2 regions of the Streptomyces sp. NPDC014801 genome follow, and region 1 is predicted to be linked to the other one. Evidence: predicted binding sites of a transcription regulator. Region 1 holds the regulator's gene; the other holds the start of a gene.
What was found. Region 1 encodes HrcA, which represses chaperone genes, less so after heat shock. Its sites were predicted from a motif close to TTNGCACTCNGNNNNNCNGAGTGCNAA; they were not measured.
Positions count from the first base shown of each region.

Region 1 (10,187 bases):
ATCGGGCTCGCCCGCCCCTGGCTGCGGTTGCTGGCCCGCGAGGGCTACGGGGTCGCCGACGTCCTCGACCGCCTCAACCAGCTCCTCCTCGACGACGCCACCGAGGCCGCCGACGCCGCCGCCCGCGCCTTCGCAGGCCCCGTCGCACCCGGCGACGGCCCGCAGACCCGCTTCCTGTCCCTGCTCTACGGCGAGCTGACCCCGTACGAGGGTGGCGTCCGCTGCACGCTCGCCTCCGCCGGGCATCCGCTGCCGCTGATCCTCGGCCCCGACGGCAGCGTGCGCACGGCCGCCGCCCCGCAGACCCTGCTGGGGGTCGTCGAGGACGAGACGTACGCGAGCGAGACGGTGGACCTGCTGCCCGGCGACACCCTGCTGTGCGTCACCGACGGGGTGACCGAGCGCCGCAACGGCTCCGTCCAGTTCGACGACGGCGACGGGCTGGCCCACGCCCTCGCCGACTGCGTGGGCCTGGACGCCGACCTGATCGCCGAGCGGATCAGCCGTCTGGTCCACGACTTCGGCACCCGCCCACCGGACGACGACATGGCCCTCCTGGTCCTCCAGGCGGAGTGACCCCGTTGCCCTCCCCGGTGCGCCGAGCGAAGTGACGACCGGCCCTTTCCGCTGCGCCGAGCGGAGTGAGGACCGGCCCTCCCTGGTGCCCAGCGCGGAGTGACGACCGGCCCTTTCCGCTGCGCCGAGCGGAGTGAGGACCGGCCCTCCCCGGTGTCCAGCGCGGAGTGACGACCGGCCCTTTCCGCTGCGCCGAGCGGAGTGAGGACCGGCCCTCCCCGGTGTCCAGCGCGGAGTGAGGACCGGCCCTCCCCGGTGCCCAGCGCGGAGTGACGACCGGCCCTCCTCGGTGCCCGGCGCGGAGTGACGACCGGCCCTCCCCGGTGCCGCCAGGCGGCTGACGCCTTGCCCTCCCGGTGCTCCGGACGGAGTACCGTCGTCCGTCCTGGACAATGGGAGACATGCCTTCCGCACTCCCCGACGGCGAGCCCGTCCCCGACGACGGCGCGCTGCCCGCCTCCGCGCTCGCCGGCGCCGCCGGCCGGCCGCTCGGGTTCTATCTGCACGTTCCGTACTGCGCGACCCGCTGCGGCTACTGCGACTTCAACACCTACACCGCGACCGAGCTGCGCGGCACCGGCGGAGTGCTGGCCTCCCGCGACAACTACGCCGAGACCCTGGCCGACGAGGTCCGCCTCGCCCGCAAGGTGCTCGGCGACGACCCGCGCCCGGTGCGCACGGTCTTCGTCGGCGGCGGTACGCCCACGCTGCTGGCCGCGGACGACCTGGTGCGGATGCTCGCGGCGATCCGTGACGAGTTCGGCCTGGCCCCGGACGCGGAGATCACCACGGAGGCGAACCCGGAGTCCGTCGACCCGGCCTACCTCGCCACCCTGCGCGAGGGCGGCTTCAACCGGATCTCCTTCGGCATGCAGAGCGCCCGGCAGCACGTGCTGAGGATCCTTGACCGCACCCACACCCCCGGTCGCCCCGAGGCATGCGTCGCCGAGGCGCGCGCGGCCGGCTTCGAGCACGTCAACCTCGACCTGATCTACGGCACCCCGGGCGAGTCCGACGACGACTGGCGGGCCTCGCTGGACGCGGCGATCGGCGCCGGACCGGACCACGTCAGCGCGTACGCGCTCATCGTCGAGGAGGGCACGCAGCTCGCCCGGCGCATCCGGCGCGGCGAGATCCCGATGACCGACGACGACGTGCACGCCGACCGGTACCTGATCGCCGAGGACACCCTCGGCGCGGCGGGCTTCGCCTGGTACGAGGTGTCCAACTGGGCCACCTCCGAGGCGGGCCGCTGCCTGCACAACGAGCTGTACTGGCGCGGCGCCGACTGGTGGGGCGCGGGACCGGGCGCGCACAGCCACGTCGGCGGGGTGCGCTGGTGGAACGTCAAGCACCCCGGCGCCTACGCGGCGGCGCTGGCCGAGGGCCGCTCCCCGGGCGCCGGCCGGGAGCTCCTGAGCGAGGAGGACCGCCGGGTCGAACGCATCCTGCTGGAGCTGCGGCTGCGCGAGGGCGTACCCCTGGACCTGCTGAAGCCCGACGGCCGTCGCGCCGCCGACCGGGCCCTGTCCGACGGCCTGCTCGACCCCGAGCCGTACGCCGAGGGCCGCGCGGTCCTCACCCTGAGGGGCAGGCTGCTCGCGGACGCGGTGGTCCGGGACCTGGTGGACTGAAACCGTCCGCGGGGGCCGGGACCGGGCGTCAGCCCGCCGGGGCGGTGACGAAATCGATCAGCTCTTCGACGCGCCCCAAGAGCTCCGGCTCCAGGTCCTTGTACGACCGCACCCGGCCGAGGATCGCCTGCCAGGCCGCGCCCGTGTTCTCCGGCCAGCCCAGGGCCCGGCACACGCCCGTCTTCCAGTCCTGGCCGCGCGGGATCACCGGCCACGCCGCGATGCCCAGCGCCGACGGCTTCACCGCCTGCCAGATGTCGATGTACGGGTGGCCCACCACCAGCGCGTGCTCGCTGGTCACGGCCTCGGCGATCCGCCACTCCTTGGTGCCCGGCACCAGATGGTCGACCAGGACGCCGAGCCGGGCGTCGGGACCCGGCGCGAAGGACTCCACGATCGCCGGGAGGTCGTCAACGCCCTCCAGGTACTCCACGACCACGCCCTCGATGCGCAGGTCGTCGCCCCAGACCTTCTCCACCAGCTCGGCGTCGTGCCGCCCCTCGACGTAGATCCGCCCGGCGCGGGCGACGCGGGCGCGGGCACCGGGCACGGCGACCGACCCGGAGGCGGTGCGGGCGGGCCGTACCGGAGCGGCCGAGGCGGGCCTCACCAGCGTCACCACGCGGCCCTCCAGCAGGAACCCGCGCGGCTGGAGCGGGAAGACGCGGTGCTTGCCGAAGCGGTCCTCCAGGGTGACCGTGCCGGCCTCGCAGCGGATCACCGCGCCGCAGAAGCCGCTGCCGGGCTCCTCCACCACCAGGCCCGGCTCGGCCGCCACCTCGGGCACCGGCGCCGGCTTCTTCTTCCAGGGCGGGGTCAGGTCGGGGGAGTACTGCCGCATTCGGATGACGATAGGAGAACCCCGCGGCGGAATGCGCCCGGATCAGCGCGACACGCCGAAGCGGCCGGCCAGCGCGTCCCGCTGCGCCCGCACGAACGCGGCGTCCACCACCGCTCCGTGACCGGGCACGTACAGCGCGTCCTCGCCGCCGAGCGCCAGCAGCCGGTCCAGCGCGTCCGGCCAGTGCGAGGGTACGGCGTCGGGGCCGGCCTGCGGCTCCCCGGACTCCTCGACGAGGTCGCCGCAGAAGACCACCTCCCGCTCGCCGGGGACGAGGACGACGAGGTCGTGGGCGGTGTGCCCGGGGCCCACGTTGGCCAGCAGCGCCTGGCGGCCGCCGCCGAGGTCCAGGGTCCACTCGCCGCTGACGAGATGACCGACCGTCACCGGCGCCGCCGCGGCCTCCTCCGCGAGCGCCGGGTCCAGTCCGTTCCTCACCGCGTCCGCCCGCAGCTCCTCCCGGCCGCGCGGGGTGAACGCCGAGTCGATGCCCACCGCGCCGAAGACGTCGGCGGCCCGGACCGAGGACGCGCCGAGGACGTGGTCGAAGTGGGGGTGGGTGAACGCGAGATGGGTCACACCGTGCCCGGTGAGCCGTTCGGCCTCGGCGCGCAGCCGGGCGCCCTCCGCGAGGCTCGACCCGGCGTCGATCATCAGCGCCGTACCGGCGCCGAGGACCAGCCCCGTCGTGCAGTCCCAGCCCGGCAGCCGGCACCGTCCCACCCCGGCCGCCAGCCGTTCCCACCCCAGGTCTTCCCAAGTAACCGTCATACCCCCGACGCTATCCGTACCGACCGGGCGGCAGGGCCGGCCTTGCCGGGGGCGTGCACCACCGCCGTACACTGGGGCGGGGACGTCTGGCACTCGCACGCGCAGAGTGCCAGGGCAGATGCCGAGGGGAACGACTTTCTGGAGGTGTGCGCGATGCTGAGTGAACGCAGGCTTCAGGTGCTGCGCGCCATCGTCCAGGACTACGTGGGCACCGAGGAGCCGGTCGGTTCCAAGGCGCTCACGGAGCGGCACAATCTCGGCGTCTCCCCGGCGACGGTCCGCAACGACATGGCGGCCCTGGAGGACGAGGGGTACATCGCGCAGCCGCACACCAGCGCGGGGCGCATCCCCACCGACAAGGGCTACCGGCTGTTCGTCGACAAGCTGGCCGGGGTCAAGCCGATGACCGCGCCCGAGCGGCGCGCCATCCAGAACTTCCTCAAGGGCGCCGTCGACCTCGACGACGTCGTCGCGCGGACCGTGCGGCTGCTCGCGCAGCTCACGCGGCAGGTCGCCGTCGTGCAGTACCCGTCGCTGACCCGCTCGACGGTGCGGCACGTGGAGCTGCTGTCGCTGGCGCCCGCCCGGGTGATGCTGGTGCTGATCACCGACACCGGCCGGGTCGAGCAGCGCATGGTGGACTGCCCGGCGCCGTTCGGCGAGACCTCGCTCGCGGACCTGCGGGCCCGGCTGAACAGCCGCGTCGCGGGCCGCAGGTTCACGGACGTGCCGAAGCTGGTGGAGGACCTGCCGGAGGCCTTCGAGGTCGAGGACCGCGGTACGGTCTCCACGGTCCTGTCCACCCTGCTGGAGACGCTCGTCGAGGAGAACGAGGAGCGGCTGATGATCGGCGGCACCGCCAATCTCACCCGGTTCTCGCACGACTTCCCCCTCACGATCCGGCCGGTGCTGGAGGCGCTGGAGGAGCAGGTCGTCCTCCTGAAGCTGCTCGGCGAGGCCAAGGATCCGGGCGTGACCGTCCGTATCGGTCATGAGAACGCCCACGAAGGACTCAACTCCACGTCCGTCGTGTCGGTCGGCTACGGTTCGGGCGGCGAGGCTGTCGCCAAGCTCGGCGTGGTCGGACCGACCCGCATGGACTACCCGGGAACGATGGGAGCGGTACGCGCAGTGGCACGGTACGTCGGACAGATCCTGGCGGAGTCGTAGGTGGCCACGGACTACTACGCCGTACTCGGCGTGCGCCGCGACGCGTCGCAGGATGAGATCAAGAAGGCGTTCAGGCGGCTCGCGCGCGAGCTGCACCCTGACGTCAACCCCGATCCGAAGACGCAGGAGCGGTTCAAGGAGATCAACGCCGCCTACGAGGTGCTGTCGGACCCGCAGAAGAAGCAGGTCTACGACCTCGGCGGCGACCCGCTCTCGCAGTCCGGCGGCGCCGGCGCGGGCGGCTTCGGCGCGGGCGGCTTCGGGAACTTCTCCGACATCATGGACGCGTTCTTCGGTACGGCGTCGCAGCGCGGGCCGCGCTCGCGCACCCGCCGGGGCCAGGACGCGATGATCCGGGTGGAGGTCGAGCTCGACGAGGCGGCCTTCGGCACCACGAAGGACATCCAGGTCGAGACGGCGATCGTCTGCGCCACCTGTTCGGGTGAGGGCGCCGCGCCGGGCACCTCCGCGCAGACCTGTGACATGTGCCGCGGCCGTGGTGAGGTCTCGCAGGTCACCCGGTCCTTCCTGGGCCAGGTCATGACCTCGCGGCCGTGCCCGCAGTGCCAGGGCTTCGGGACGATCGTGCCGAACCCGTGCCCGGAGTGCGCGGGCGACGGCCGGGTCCGCTCGCGGCGCACGCTGACCGTGAAGATCCCGGCCGGTGTCGACAACGGCACCCGCATCCAGCTCGCCGGCGAGGGCGAGGTCGGGCCCGGTGGCGGTCCCGCCGGTGACCTGTACGTCGAGATCCACGAGCTGCCGCACGCGGTGTTCCAGCGGCGCGGCGACGACCTGCACTGCACGGTGACCATCCCGATGACGGCGGCGGCCCTCGGCACCAAGGTGCCGCTGGAGACGCTGGACGGCATGGAGGAGGTCGACATCCGGCCCGGCACGCAGTCCGGCCAGTCGATCCCGCTCCACAACCGCGGCGTCACGCATCTGCGCGGCGGCGGCCGGGGCGACCTCATCGTGCACGTCGAGGTGCAGACCCCGACCAAGCTCGACCCCGAGCAGGAACGCCTCCTGCGCGAACTGGCGAAACTGCGCGGCGAGGAACGCCCGACCGGCCAGTTCCAGCCGGGCCAGCAGGGCCTGTTCTCGCGGCTGAAGGACGCCTTCAACGGGCGGTGAGGTGCGGGCCGCGGGGCGGGTGCCGGGCGGCGGTGGGCCGGGGTGGAGGACGCCTTCGGCCCGCCGGGCGCGGGTGGGGGTGAGCCACCCATTCCGGTGGCCTATGCCAACAGGACGGGTGGATTCTGACTTGTCCGGGGGACGTGACACCATGCCGTCATGTCCACCGCGCTGACCGGTCTTTTCCCCCACCCGATCGTGCAGGCACCCATGGCGGGCGGCGTCTCCGTGCCGCCTCTCGCGGCCGCCGTCTGCGAGGCGGGCGGCCTCGGGTTCCTCGCCGCCGGATACAAGACCGCCGACGGGATGTACCAGGAGATCAAGCAGCTGCGGAGCCTGACGAGCCGCCCCTTCGGCGTCAACCTCTTCATGCCGCAGCCGGAGTACGCGGAGTCCGGCGCCGTCGAGGTCTACGCGCACCAGCTGGCCGGCGAGGCCACCTGGTACGACACCGAGCTCGGCGACCCCGACAGCGGGCGCGACGACGGCTATGACACCAAGCTCGCCGTGCTGCGCGACGACCCCGTGCCGGTGGTCTCCTTCCACTTCGGCGTGCCGAGCCGTGAGGTCGTCGACTCCCTGCACCGCGTCGGCACGTTCGTGCTCGTCACGGCCACGACCGCGGAGGAGGCGGTGGCCGTGGAGCGCTCCGGCGCCGACGCGGTGATCGCCCAGGGCGTGGAGGCCGGCGGTCACCAGGGCACGCACCGGGACGTGCCGGAGAACGACGGGTCCGGCGTCGGGCTGCTGTCGCTGGTCGCGCAGGTCCGCGAGAGCGTGTCGATCCCGGTGGTGGCCGCGGGCGGACTGATGCGGGGCAGCCAGATCGCCGCGGTGCTCGCGGCCGGGGCGAGCGCCGCCCAGCTGGGCACGGCGTTCCTCGCGACGGCCGAGTCCGGGGCGCACGAGCTGCACAAGGACGCGCTGACCAACCCGCTGTTCGTGCGCACCGAGCTGACCCGGGCCTTCTCCGGGCGGCCCGCGCGCGGCCTGGTGAACCGGTTCCTGCGCGAGCACGGCCCGTACGCGCCGGCCGCCTACCCGGAGATCCACCATCTGACCGCGCCGCTGCGCAAGGCCGCCGCGAAGGCGAGGGACGCGCAGGGAATGGCGCTGTGGGCGGGCCAGGGGCACCGCATGGCGCGGGCGCTGCCGGCCGGGCGGCTGGTGGAGGTGCTGGTCGCCGAACTGGACGCGGCACGGACAGCGTTGTCGCGCGGCGCCCACGGGGGTGAGGTGCGATGACCGCGCCCGTCTTCGTCGTCGAGAGCTTTCCGGCCGAGCGCGGCCCCTTCGTCCTGGACGGCCCCGAGGGACGGCACGCGGTGTCCGTCAAGCGGCTCCAGGCGGGCGAGGAGGTCGTGCTGACGGACGGCGCCGGCCGGTACGCGGTGTGTGCGGTGACCGCCGTGGAGGGCAAGGACCGGCTGGTCGTCGACCTGGCCGCGGTCGTGGAGGAGCCCGCGCCCGCGCCGCGGATCACCGTGGTGCAGGCGCTGCCGAAGGGCGACCGCGGTGAGCTGGCCGTGGAGACCATGACCGAGGTGGGCGTGGACGCGATCGTGCCGTGGCAGGCGGCCCGGTGCATCACGCAGTGGAAGGGCGAGCGCGGCCACAAGGCGCTCGGCAAGTGGCGCACCACCGCGCGCGAGGCCGGGAAGCAGTCCCGCCGGGTGCGCTTCCCCGAGGTCGCGGACGCGGCCACGACCAAGCAGGTCGCGGCGCTGCTGGCCGGCGCGGACTTCGCGGCCGTGCTGCACTCCGACTTCGACCGGGTCAGCGCGTCCCTCGCCACCGCGGACCTGCCCGCCGCGGGGGAGATCGTGCTGGTCGTCGGGCCCGAAGGCGGTATCGCCCGCGACGAGTTGGCGCTGTTCGAGGAGGCGGGTGCCACGGCGTACGTCCTCGGGCCTACGGTGTTGCGTACCTCGACCGCCGGCACCGCCGCCGCGGCCCTGCTGCTGGGCCGCACGGGCCGCTGGTCCTGACACCTGGGGGGACTGCGTGGAACTCGCCCAAGTCCGGTTGCTCGTCACCGACTTCGCCGCCTGCTACCGCTTCTACGCCGATGTGCTGGGCCTGAAGCCGCAGTCCGGCGCGGCGGACGGGCCGTACGAGAAGTTCAGCCCGGCCGCCGGTTCGGCCGGGATCGCGTTGCAGGACCGGGCGATGATGGCCGCGGTGCTGGAGGAGCTCGGGGAGGCGGCGACCGGCCACCGGTCGCTGGTGGTGCTGCGCGTCGACGACCTGGACGCGTACTGCGCGGAGATCACCGCGCGCGGCGCCGTCCTGCTGCACGGCCCGGCCCCGATGACCGACCGGATGCGGGTCGCCCACCTGAAGGACCCGGAGGGCAACGTGGTCGAACTGCAGGAGTGGCTGCTGCTGCGCGGATAGCCGCCCGCGCCGCATGGTGGCCGTATGTGCTCTACCGCTCACGGTGCGGTGATGGCACGCTGCCCTGCATGGGCGCTTCGACGCGTACGACGGTGGCGGCCGCGGCCGGCCTGGTGGTCGTGGCCGTCGGCGGAGTCGTGGGCTGCGACCCCGTCGGGGGGATCGGCTCGGCCGCCGTCGCCTACACCACCGACCAGACCGCGACCAAGGAGCTGCAGCGGCGGCACGTGGACGTGCGGTGGCTGACCTGCACCGGCGGCTACGGGAACCGGGGCGCCACCCCTTCGGCCACCGAGCAGACCGTCGTCACCGTCGACTGCCGGGGCCAGACGAACGACGGCCGGGACATCACCGTCACCGGCAGGGTGACCCGGGCCGTCGACGGGGCCTGTGTGCGGGGCGACCTGACCGCCCGGGTCGGCGGCAGGCAGGTGTTCCGGGTGAGCGGGCTGGGCGACTGCGACGCCACCCCCTCACCGGTGAGGCCTCCCGGGAACGGGCCCGGACCGGCGCGTCCGACCGTCACCGTGACCGTGACGCGGACCATCTGGTGCCAGGGCGATCCCACCTGCTGGCCCGTCCAGGGCAAGTGACGCGGTCCGCGCCGCCGCGGCCACTCGCTACGATGCCTCCGTACGCGATCAACCCGGTGTCAGGAGGCACGCATGGCAGGGGAGCCGCAGGACGACTGCTTGTTCTGCAAGATCGTCGCGGGGTCCGTCCCGGCGACGATCGTCCGCGAGACGGAGACGACCGTCGCCTTCCGTGACATCAACCCCCAGGCGCCCACGCACGTCCTGGTGATCCCCAAGGCGCACCACGTCAACGCCGCCGCCCTCGCCGCCGAGGCGCCCGAGCTGGCCGCGGACGTGCTGCGCGAGACGCAGGCCGTCGCCGACGACGAGAAGCTCGACAGCTACCGGATCGTCTTCAACACCGGCAGCGGCGCCGGCCAGACCGTGTGGCACGCGCACGCCCACGTCCTCGGCGGCCGCGGCCTGAACTGGCCCCCCGGATAAGCCCCGTGTCCGTCCGCGAACTGGTCGTCCTCGGCACCGCCAGCCAGGTCCCGACCCGGCACCGCAACCACAACGGCTATCTGCTGCGCTGGGACGGCGAGGGTCTCCTCTTCGACCCCGGCGAGGGCACCCAGCGGCAGATGCTGCGGGCCGGCGTCGCCGCCCACGACCTGAACCGGCTGTGCGTCACGCACTTCCACGGCGACCACTCGCTGGGGCTGGCCGGGGTGATCCAGCGGATCAACCTCGACCAGGTCCCGCACCAGGTCACCGCCCACTACCCGCGCTCCGGGCAGCGCTTCTTCGACCGGCTGCGGTACGCCACCGCCTACCGGGAGACCGTGCGGATCACCGAGGCGCCGGTGGCCGAGGACGGGGTGATCGCCTCCACCGCCGGCTACACGCTGCTGGCGCGCCGGCTGTCCCACCCCGTGGAGTCCTTCGGCTACCGGCTGGTCGAGCCCGACGGGCGCCGCATGCTGCCCGAACGGCTCGCCGCGCACGGCATCAAGGGGCCGGACGTGGGCCGCATCCAGCGCGACGGGGTGCTCGACGGGGTGCGACTGGAGGACGTCAGCGAGGTGCGGCGCGGGCAGCGGTTCGCCTTCGTCATGGACACCCGGCTGTGCGACGGGGTGCACG
Region 1 covers NZ_JBIBXG010000001.1:482,030-492,216, forward strand. Annotated here, with positions in the region: gene ACF1AL_RS02085 (SpoIIE family protein phosphatase) at 1-576, shown strand, start outside; gene hemW (radical SAM family heme chaperone HemW) at 978-2,210, shown strand; gene ACF1AL_RS02095 (DUF3097 domain-containing protein) at 2,239-3,051, opposite strand; gene ACF1AL_RS02100 (MBL fold metallo-hydrolase) at 3,094-3,822, opposite strand; gene hrcA (heat-inducible transcriptional repressor HrcA) at 3,976-4,992, shown strand; gene dnaJ (molecular chaperone DnaJ) at 4,993-6,129, shown strand; gene ACF1AL_RS02115 (nitronate monooxygenase) at 6,289-7,374, shown strand; gene ACF1AL_RS02120 (16S rRNA (uracil(1498)-N(3))-methyltransferase) at 7,371-8,117, shown strand; gene ACF1AL_RS02125 (VOC family protein) at 8,134-8,526, shown strand; gene ACF1AL_RS02130 (hypothetical protein) at 8,595-9,119, shown strand; gene ACF1AL_RS02135 (histidine triad nucleotide-binding protein) at 9,192-9,545, shown strand; gene ACF1AL_RS02140 (ribonuclease Z) at 9,551-10,187, shown strand, end outside.

Region 2 (10,187 bases), on a different contig from region 1:
ACGCGTGCCCTCAGTTCGTACGGCCCTACCGCCGCGCCGTCCGCGCCAGCTGCTCCAGCGTCGCCGCGACCGCCGGGACCTGGGCCAGGTCCGGCAGGGTGAGGGCGACGATCTCCCGCCGCACCGACGGTTCAAGCGTCAACATGCGTACGCCCCTCGGACGTACGGACTCCACGGCGAGCTGGGGCAGGACCGCGACGCCGAGGCCGGCGCCGACCAGGCCGACCACCGCGGGGTAGTCGTCGGTGGCGAAGTCGATACGGGGCGTGAAGCCCGCGCTCTCGCACACCTCGACCAGCTGGCCCCGGCAGCGCGGGCAGCCCGCGATCCACGGCTCGTCGGCCAGCGCGCCGATCGCGAGGGACCCCGAGGCCGGCGCGGTACGCGCGAGCGGATGCCGCTCCGGCAGCAGTGCGACGAGGCGGTCCGTCAGCAGGGGACGGACGACGAGGTCGGCCCACTCCTCGGCGCCGGCCGCGCCCTCGTAGCGGAAGGCGAGCGCGATGTCGCAGTCGCCCTCGCGCAGCAGCTCCACGGACCGCGGCGGCTCGGCCTCCTCCAGGGAGACCCGGGTGCCGGGGTGGGCGGCGCGCAGGGCGGCCAGGGCGGTGGGGACGAGGGTGGAGCTGCCGCTGGGGAAGGACACCAGCCGGACCCGGCCGGCGCGCAGGCCGGCGATCGCGGCGACCTCCTCCTCGGCGGCGGTCAGACCGGCGAGGATGCCGGTGGCGTGCCGCACCAGGGCCTCGCCCGCCTGGGTCAGGCGCATCTCGCGTCCGGCGCGCACCAGCAGCGGGGTGCCGACGGAGCCCTCCAGGGCCTTCATCTGCTGGCTGACGGCGGGCTGGGTGCAGCCCAGCTCGCGGGCCGCCGCGGAGAAGGAGCCGGTGGTGGCCACGGCGCGCAGGACGCGGAGATGACGAGCCTCGATCACCCTTCAAGCATAAGCGAGTCTTGGATGGGGCGCAGAATATTGCGTCGACACTTTGAGGACGGCTCGCTAGCGTGCCGCCATGAAGCTTCTGTCTCTCAATGTGGGCCAGGCCCGGCCCGTCCCCTACACCGACCAGCCCGAGGGGCTGACCGGCATCGACAAGCGTCCCGTGGAGGGGCCGGTCAAGGTGACCGCGCCGGGGCCGAAGGGGGTCGGCGCGAGCGGGCTGGCCGGGGACGCGGTGTGCGACACGCGGCACCACGGCGGCGACCACCAGGCGGTGTACGCCTTCGCGCGCGAGGACCTGGACGCGTGGGAGCGCGAGCTGGGGCGGGAGCTGGCGAACGGCACGTTCGGCGAGAACCTCACCACGCGGGGCGTCGACGTGGCGGGCGCGCTGATCGGCGAGCGCTGGCGGATCGGCCCCGACGTGGTGCTGGAGGTGACCAGCGGGCGCATCCCCTGCCGTACCTTCCAGGGGCACCTGGGCGAGCAGGGCTGGGTGCGCCGGTTCACGCACCGGGGAGCGCCGGGGGCGTATCTGCGGGTGATCGAGCCCGGCGAGATCCGGGCGGGCGACCCGATCGAGGTGGTGCACCGCCCGGGGCACGGTGTGACCGTGGCAGTGCAGTTCCGGGCCGTGACCACCGAGCGGGAGCTGCTGCCGCGGCTGCTCGCGGCGGGTGAGGCGCTGAACCCCGACGCGCTGGCGGCGGCGCGCAAGTACGTCGAGCGGATGGGCGGCTGACCGGACGTCAGGGCGGGTGCGCGGGCGGGGGGCTGTCGGTGCGGGTAACTAGTCTTGGCGCATGACAACGGCTCTGATTACGGGATCGACCGCGGGGATCGGTGCCGCGTTCGCGCGGCGGCTGGCGGCTGACGGGCACGACCTGGTGCTGGTGGCCCGGGACACCAAGCGGCTGCGCGAGCAGGCGACCGAGCTGCACGACCGGCACGGCATCGAGGCGGAGGTGCTGACCGCCGACCTCGCCGACGACGGCGGCATCGAGGCGGTGGCCGCCCGCCTCGGCGACCGCCGCAACCCGGTCGACCTGCTGATCAACAACGCCGGGTTCGGCAACAAGGGCCGCTTCCTCGAGGTCCCGATGGCCGACGAGCTGAGGATGCTGAAGGTGCACTGCGAGGCGGTGCTGCGGCTGACCTCGGCGGCGACGGAGGCGATGCGCGAGCGCGGGCGCGGCGGGGTCGTCAACGTCGCGTCGGTCGCGGCGTTCGTGCCGCGCGGCACGTACGGGGCGTCCAAGGCGTGGGTCGTGCAGTTCACCCAGGGCGCGGCGCGCGACCTGGCGGGCAGCGGCGTACGGCTGATGGCGCTGTGCCCGGGCTTCGTCCGCACGGAGTTCCACCAGCGGGCCGGCATGGGCACGGACAACATCCCGAACTGGATGTGGCTGGACGCCGACAAGGTGGTCGCGGCGGCTTTGACGGACCTGGCCCGCGGCCGCACCCTGTCCATCCCGGACCCCCGCTACAAGGCGCTGCTGGGCGCGGCGAAGCTGGTCCCGAGGGGGCTGCTGGGCGGGCTCACGTCACGGACGGGGCGGAAATACGGGCCGCAGTAGCGACAGGTGAGGGCGGCCGTCCGGTGGGAAAATGGACCGACGGACACACCGGACCCACGGGGGACCGGAGGCGGCGCCATGACCTTCGTACAGCTCATCGACTGCAAGACCAGCCGGTTCGACGAGATGGACCGGCTGATGGACACCTGGGTCGAGAAGACCAAGGGGAAGCGGACGGCGACGCACGCGGTGGTCGGCAAGGACCGCTCCGACGCGTCGCACTTCATCGAGATCGTCGAGTTCCCGTCGTACGAGGAGGCGATGCGGAACTCCAACATGCCCGAGACGGACCGGATCTTCCGGGACATGGTCGCCCTGTGCGACGAGATGCCGTCCTTCACCGACCTGGACGTGGTGCGGGACGACCAGTTGTCCGAGGACACCGTGCGGCGCTTCTTCGCCACGCTGGGGACGGCCGGCGATCTGCCGCCGCTCAACGACCTGCTGGACGAGGACATCCACAGCCACGACCCGATCAATCCGCAGGACACCCTCGGACTGGACGCCATGCGCAGCGAGTTCCGGATGTGGCGCGCCGCGTTCGACTTCTCCTTCACGGTCGAGGACGTGCTCGCCCACGAGAACCGGGTCTGCGCACGGTGGACCTGGAACGCCACGCACTCGGGCGACTTCCTGGGCATCGCGCCCACGAGCAAGCAGGTCACCATGACCGGAACAACCTGGTTCCGTATGAATGGCGACGGCAAGATCGCCGAGTTGTGGTGGCAGCACGACCAGCTGGGCCTGATGCAGCAGCTGGGCGCCCTGGAGGCGCTGGAGCGCTAGCCACGCGAAAGGCCCGGCACCCCAGGAGGTGCCGGGCCTCAGTGCCGGCGTGCGTCAGTGGGCGTGGCCGTGACCGTGGCCGTGGCCCGCGGCGGCCTCTTCCTCTTCCTTCTTCTCGACGACCAGGGTCTCGGTCGTGAGCAGCAGGGAGGCGATGGAGGCGGCGTTCTCCAGGGCGGAGCGGGTGACCTTGACCGGGTCGATGACGCCGGCCTTGATCAGGTCGCCGTACTCGCCGGTGGCGGCGTTGTAGCCCTGCCCCTTCTCCAGGTCCTTGACCTTGGAGACGATGACGTAGCCCTCGAGGCCCGCGTTCTCGGCGATCCAGCGCAGCGGCTCGACCACGGCGTTGCGGACGACGGAGACGCCGGTGGCCTCGTCGCCGGTCTTGTCGAGGTTGCCCTCGAGGACCTTGGAGGCGTGGACCAGCGCGGAGCCACCACCGGAGACGATGCCCTCCTCGACCGCGGCGCGGGTCGCGGAGATGGCGTCCTCCAGACGGTGCTTCTTCTCCTTCAGCTCCACCTCGGTGGCGGCGCCGACCTTGATCACGCACACGCCGCCGGCCAGCTTCGCGAGGCGCTCCTGGAGCTTCTCGCGGTCCCAGTCGGAGTCGGTGTTCTCGATCTCGGCCTTGATCTGCGCGACGCGGCCCTCGACCTCGTCCTTCTTGCCGGCGCCGTCGACGATCGTGGTGTCGTCCTTGGTGACGGTGACGCGGCGGGCGGAGCCGAGCACGTCGATGCCGACCTGGTCGAGCTTGAGGCCGACCTCCTCGGAGATGACGGTGGCGCCGGTGAGGACGGCCATGTCCTGCAGCATCGCCTTGCGGCGGTCGCCGAAGCCGGGGGCCTTCACCGCGACGGCGTTGAAGGTGCCGCGGATCTTGTTGACCACCAGGGTGGAGAGGGCCTCGCCCTCGACGTCCTCGGCGATGATCAGCAGCGGCTTGGAGGAGTTCGCCTGGATGATCTTCTCCAGCAGCGGCAGGAGGTCCGCGATGGCGGCGATCTTGCCCTGGTGGATGAGGATGTACGGGTCCTCCAGGACGGCCTCCATGCGCTCCTGGTCCGTCACGAAGTACGGCGACAGGTAGCCCTTGTCGAAGGCCATGCCCTCGGTGAAGTCCAGCTCCAGACCGAAGGTGTTGGACTCCTCGACGGTGATGACACCGTCCTTGCCGACCTTGTCCATCGCCTCGGCGATGAGCTCGCCGACCTGCTGGTCCTGGGCGGACAGCGCGGCGACGGCGGCGATGTCGGACTTCTCGTCGATCGGGCGCGCGGTGGCGAGCAGGTCGTCGGAGACGGCCTTGACCGCGGCGTCGATGCCCTTCTTCAGGGCGGCCGGGGAGGCGCCGGCGGCGACGTTCTTCAGACCCTCGCGCACGAGCGCCTGGGCGAGCACGGTCGCGGTGGTCGTACCGTCACCCGCGATGTCGTTGGTCTTGGTCGCCACCTCCTTGACCAGCTGGGCGCCGAGGTTCTCGTAGGGGTCCTCGATCTCCACCTCACGGGCGATGGTCACGCCGTCGTTGGTGATGGTCGGGGCGCCGAACTTCTTGTCGATGACGACGTTGCGGCCCTTGGGGCCGATGGTCACCTTGACGGTGTCGGCCAGCTTGTTGACGCCGCGCTCGAGGGCGCGACGGGCGTCCTCGTCGAACTTCAGGATCTTCGCCATGGCAGCGGGAGCCCTCTCGGAAATCTGGGGAGTAAAGCGACTGCGCCCCGGCGCCCGGCTTCGTTGTCGGTCGCTGGGGCCAGGGGCGCAGTTCAGGCAAGGCTTGGGTGAAGGTGCTTACTTCTCGATGATCGCGAGCACGTCGCGGGCCGAGAGAACGAGGTACTCCTCGTTGTTGTACTTCACCTCGGTGCCGCCGTACTTGCTGTAGAGCACCACGTCGCCGACCTTGACGTCGAGCGGCAGGCGGTTGCCGTCCTCGAAGCGGCCCGGGCCCACGGCCAGGACGACGCCCTCCTGGGGCTTCTCCTTGGCGGTGTCCGGGATGACCAGGCCAGAGGCCGTGGTCTGCTCGGCGTCGAGCGGCTGGACCACGATGCGGTCCTCGAGCGGCTTGATGGCAACCTTGGAGCTGGCGGTCGTCACGATCCGACCTCCCCCTTCGGAGATCTCACGGGGTTAACTGTCTGAGGTGGCGACCAGGTCGATCCGTCGTCGCGGGTGCCGGACCTGCCCGTCGCGTGTTTGGCACTCTCATCTGCCGAGTGCCAGAGCCGAGACTATGACTGCGATTAGCACTCGGTCAAGCGGAGTGCCAATTGCCGTGCGGCGCGTCCTTTCCCGCGGCGGTGCGGCGACCCCGCGGGGCCGGTCACAGATAGTCGTCCAGGCTCGCCACCGTCAGCCCCGTGCTCTGGATCCGGCCGAGCAGACGCAGGGTGCGGGCGCGCAGGGTCGGGCCCGAGGTCTCGTCCGGGTCCACGGCGATGATGTCGCCGGGACGGAGGTGGTGGGCGCCGTGGGTGTAGGCCAGGGTGCCGTCGCCGGAGAGGGACACCCGCCACAGGGCCACCGCCGTGATGCCGCAGTCGGCCGCCGCGCGCAGGGTCGTCCGGTCGTAGGTGCCGTAGGGCGGGCGGAAGACGTGGGGGTGGACGCCGAAGCGGGCGTGGAGCTTGCGCTGCTGGCCGCAGATCTCCGCGCGCTGGCCGGCATACGGCAGGCCGCGCAGGGCGGGGTGGTCGAGGGTGTGGTTCTCCAGGCCGGCGCCGACCGACCTCAGCCGCGCGAAGTGGCCGTAGCCGGGGCCCACCACGCTGTCGGTGAGGAACATGGTCACCGGCAGGCGCAGTTCGCGCACCAGGTCGACGAACCGGGGGTCGCGTTCCGCGCCGTCGTCGTAGGTGAGGAAGACGACCCGGTCGCGGGTGGGCACCCGGTCCACGACCGGCGGCAGGCCCGGCCCCGCGCCCCGCGGGACGCGCCGCGAGGCCGGGCTGGGCGCGGGGGCGAGCGGCTGGTCGAGGCCCCAGCGCCGGTAGGCGGGTTCGGCGGCGGGGCGGTGCGTGCCGACGCGTTCCGCCGCCTTCTTCCCGAGCCGTTCGATCGGGTCCACCGACTGGGCGCACCCGGCCAGACAGACGGTCGCCGCCAGGAGGGCGGCCACCAGCCCCCGCGTCCTCACAGGTAGTCCTCCAGGCGTGCCACCGCGTACCCCTTGTCCGTCACCTTCTTCAGGAAGCGGCGGACCATGTCGGGCATCGTGCCCTTCCAGTCGTCCCGGCCGCGGAAGTGGGTCAGGACGATGTCGCCGGGGTGGAGGTCCTGGTCGTCCTCGCGGTACTCCCAGTGGTCGACGAAGACCTCCTCGTCCCACAGGGGGGCGTACTTGATCCCGCAGGACTTCGCGGCGCGCAGGGTGTCCTGGTTGTAGTTGCCGTACGGCGGGCGGAAGACGGTCGGGCGCTTGCCGTAGTGCTTCTCGATGATGTCCTGCATGTCGCAGATCTCGTGCTTCTGCTCGGCGTAGGACAGGCCCGGCAGGTAGGGGTGGTGCAGGGTGTGGTTGTTCAGGGTCACCCCCCGCTGCTGCATCTTCTTGAAGTAGCCGTAGTCGTTCTTGATCAGGTAGTTGCTGAGGAAGGCCGTGTACGGGATGCGCAGGTCGCTCATCATGCGCAGGAACGCCGGGTCCTTCTCCGCGCCGTCGTCGATCGTGAGGAAGACGACCTTCTGGTCGGTCGGGATGCGGGTGAAGACCGGCGGCAGGCCCAGCTCCTCCTGGTCGTCGACCTCGAAGCCCTGGCGGGTGTGGATCCTCGGCTTCTGCCGGGGCGGGGGCGGGGCGGCCAGCGGCACGGAGTCCAGGCCCCAGCGCCGGGCGGCGGCCGCGCGTGCGGCCTGCTCGGCGCGCAGCTTCGCGGCGTAGGAGTCGAGGGCGCGCGCCGGGGGCGCCTGAAGGGCCTGCTGCCCGTCGGCGGCCGAGTCGGCGCCGGAGCCCGCGGAGCCGGTGCCCGGGGCACAGCCGGAGGCGAGGGCGGCGGCCGCGAGGGCGGCGAGTCCACCGCGGAGGGCACCGCGCCGCCGCGCCCGCTTTTTGTCATTTTGTACGACTGCTCGCATGGTGCCGGATCCTCGCAGTCCGCCCCCCGGAACCCGGCCCGACACCACCACGGCCCGGCCACCATCCACCGACTGGCCCACACCCTCTGCCCCACCGCCGGCACCCGGCCCGTCTCCCCCGGCGCCCGCTCATCGCCCCCACCCGTGCCCGGCCGGCCCGCGCCGCGCCCCGCTGCCCGACAATGACCCGGTGAACGACCTCGCCCCGCTTCTCACCCCCGAAGGCCGCGCCCTGCTCGACCAGGTGCGTGACACCGACCCGGCCGACGAGCTCGCCGTCGCCACCCGGCTGCGCCGCGAGCATCCGGCCGAACTGGTGTCGGCGGCACTCGGCCAGGCCCGGCTGCGGCAGCGGGCGGTGGCGAAGTTCGGGGCCGAGGACGCCGGGCGGATGTACTTCACGCCCCACGGCGTCGAGCAGTCGACGCGGGCGAGCGTCGCGGCGTACCGGGCGGCCCGGATGAGGGACCTCGGCGTCACCTCCGTCGCCGATCTGTGCTGCGGCATCGGCGGCGACGCGATCGCGCTGGCCCGCGCCGGCATCCGGGTCCTGGCCGTGGACCGCGACCCGCTGACCGCCGCCGCGGCCCGCGCCAACGCCGACGCACTCGGCCTCGCGGACCTGGTCGAGGTGCGGGAGGCCGACGTCACCGAGGTGGACACCGCCGGCTACGACGCGGTCTTCGTCGACCCGGCCCGGCGCGGCGGACGCGGCCGCATCTTCGATCCCGAGGCCTACTCACCGCCCCTGTCCTGGGCCGTCGGTGCGGCACTGGAGGCACCGCACGCCGCGCTGAAGATCGCCCCCGGCGTCCCGCACGAGGCGATCCCCGCCGAGGCCGAGGCGGAGTGGATCTCCGACGGCGGCGACGTGAAGGAGGCGGTGCTGTGGTTCGGCACCGGCGCGCCGGGCGCGGTGCGCGCGACGCTGCTGCCGGGGCCGTACACCCTGCGCGGCCGCGGGCTGCCCGACCCGGCCCCGCGCCCCCTCGGGCGGTACGTCTACGAGCCCGACGGGGCCGTCATCCGCGCCCATCTGGTCGCCGAGGTGGCCGAGGAGGTCGGCGGTGGGCTGCTGGACCCGACGATCGCGTACGTGACGTCCGACGAGCTGCGCCCGACGCCGTACGCGTCGGCGTACGAGATCACCGACCAGCTGCCGTTCAACGTCAAGAAGCTGAAGGCGCTGCTGCGGGAGCGCGCGGTGGGCGTGCTGACGGTGAAGAAGCGGGGCTCGGCGGTGGAGCCGGAGGAGCTGCGCCGCAAGGTGCTGCCCAAGCCGCACGGCCGGGAGGCCGCCACGGTCTTCCTCACCCGCGTGGCGGGCGCCCCCACGATGCTGATCGGCCGCCCGGTCCTCGACGAGGGGGCCTAGCCGCACTCCTCGGCGCGGCGGCGCAGGAGGTGCCGTTCGCGCTCGTTGGCGGTCAGGGACGCGGCCCGTTCGAACTCCGCGCGGGCCTCCGCGTGGCGGCCCAGGCGCCGCAGGAGGTCGCCGCGCACGCTCGGCAGGAGGTGGTAGTCGCGCAGGCGGTCGGCGAGCGCGTCGACGATCTCCAGCGCGGGGCCGGGACCGTCGGCCATGGACACCGCCACCGCGCGGTTCAGCTCCACGACCGGCGAGGGGGCGCGGGCGGCGAGCAGCCCGTACAGGGTGGCGATGGCCGCCCAGTCGGTCTCCTCGTAACTGAGCGCGCGGGCGTGGCAGGCGGCGATGGCGGCCTGGAGGGCGTACGGCCCGGGGGCGCCGGAGGCGGTGGCCTCGGCGCGTTCCAGGGCGGCCGTGCCACGGGCGATGAGCAGCCGGTTCCAGCGGCTGCGGTTCTGGTCCGCGAGCAGGACGGGCGCGCCGTCGGGCCCGGTGCGCGCCGCGCTGCGGGCGGCCTGGAACTCCAGCAGCGCCGTCAGCCCGTGCACCTCGGGCTCCTTGGGCATCAGCTGGGCGAGCTGCCGGGCCAGCCGCAGGGCGTCCTCGCACAGCCCCGGGCGCAGCCAGTCGTCGCCGGCGGTGGCCGCGTAACCCTCGTTGAAGATCAGGTAGATGACGTCGAGGACCGAGCCGAGGCGGGCGGCGCGGTCGGGGCCGTAGGGCACCTCGAAGGCGACGTTCTTCGTGGCGAGGGTGCGTTTGGCACGCACGATCCGCTGGGCGACCGTCGGCTCGGGGACCAGGAAGGCGCGGGCGATCTCGGCGGTGGTCAGGCCGCCGAGCAGGCGCAGGGTGAGGGCGATGCGGGCCTCGGCGGACAGCACCGGGTGGCAGGCGGTGAAGACCAGGCGGAGCAGGTCGTCGTCGATGTCGTCGGGGCCGGCCGGCTCGTCCGGCGGCGGGGTGGCCGGGTCGATGCTCCGGCCGATCTCGGCGAGCTTGCGGGCGTAGTTCTCCCGGCGCCGGACCAGGTCGACGGCGCGGCGGCGGGCGGTGGTGGTGAGCCAGGCGCCCGGGTTGTCGGGCACCCCGTCGCGCGGCCACTGTTCGAGGGCGGCGACCAGGGCGTCCTGGGCGAGTTCCTCGGCGACGCCGACGTCGTTGACGATCCGCGCGACGGCGGCGATGACGCGGGGCGACTCCAGCCGGAAGACGGTCTCGATCGCCTGGTGCGGGTCGGCGGTGGGCTGTGCGGTCACAACCCACCATCGAACACCGCGCGGGGCCCCGGGCCAAGCGGGACGCTCAGCCCTCCGCGATCTCCCGCAGCTCGCAGGTGACCGTCCACTCCTCCTCGTGGACCTTCAGGAACCGCTTGGTCCACTCGACGGCCTCGGCCTGGTCCTTGCACTGCATGAGCGCGTACCCG
Region 2 covers NZ_JBIBXG010000007.1:176,198-186,384, forward strand. Annotated here, with positions in the region: gene ACF1AL_RS18265 (LysR family transcriptional regulator) at 26-934, opposite strand; gene ACF1AL_RS18270 (MOSC domain-containing protein) at 1,014-1,682, shown strand; gene ACF1AL_RS18275 (SDR family NAD(P)-dependent oxidoreductase) at 1,744-2,517, shown strand; gene ACF1AL_RS18280 (ester cyclase) at 2,596-3,303, shown strand; gene groL (chaperonin GroEL) at 3,358-4,986, opposite strand; gene groES (co-chaperone GroES) at 5,104-5,412, opposite strand; gene ACF1AL_RS18295 (polysaccharide deacetylase family protein) at 5,639-6,451, opposite strand; gene ACF1AL_RS18300 (polysaccharide deacetylase family protein) at 6,448-7,389, opposite strand; gene ACF1AL_RS18305 (methyltransferase domain-containing protein) at 7,580-8,764, shown strand; gene ACF1AL_RS18310 (sigma-70 family RNA polymerase sigma factor) at 8,761-10,017, opposite strand; gene ACF1AL_RS18315 (YciI family protein) at 10,064-10,187, opposite strand, start outside.
Region 2: groES (co-chaperone GroES) is a predicted target of HrcA. The motif match lies at 5,559-5,585, and genes of this name have one in related genera.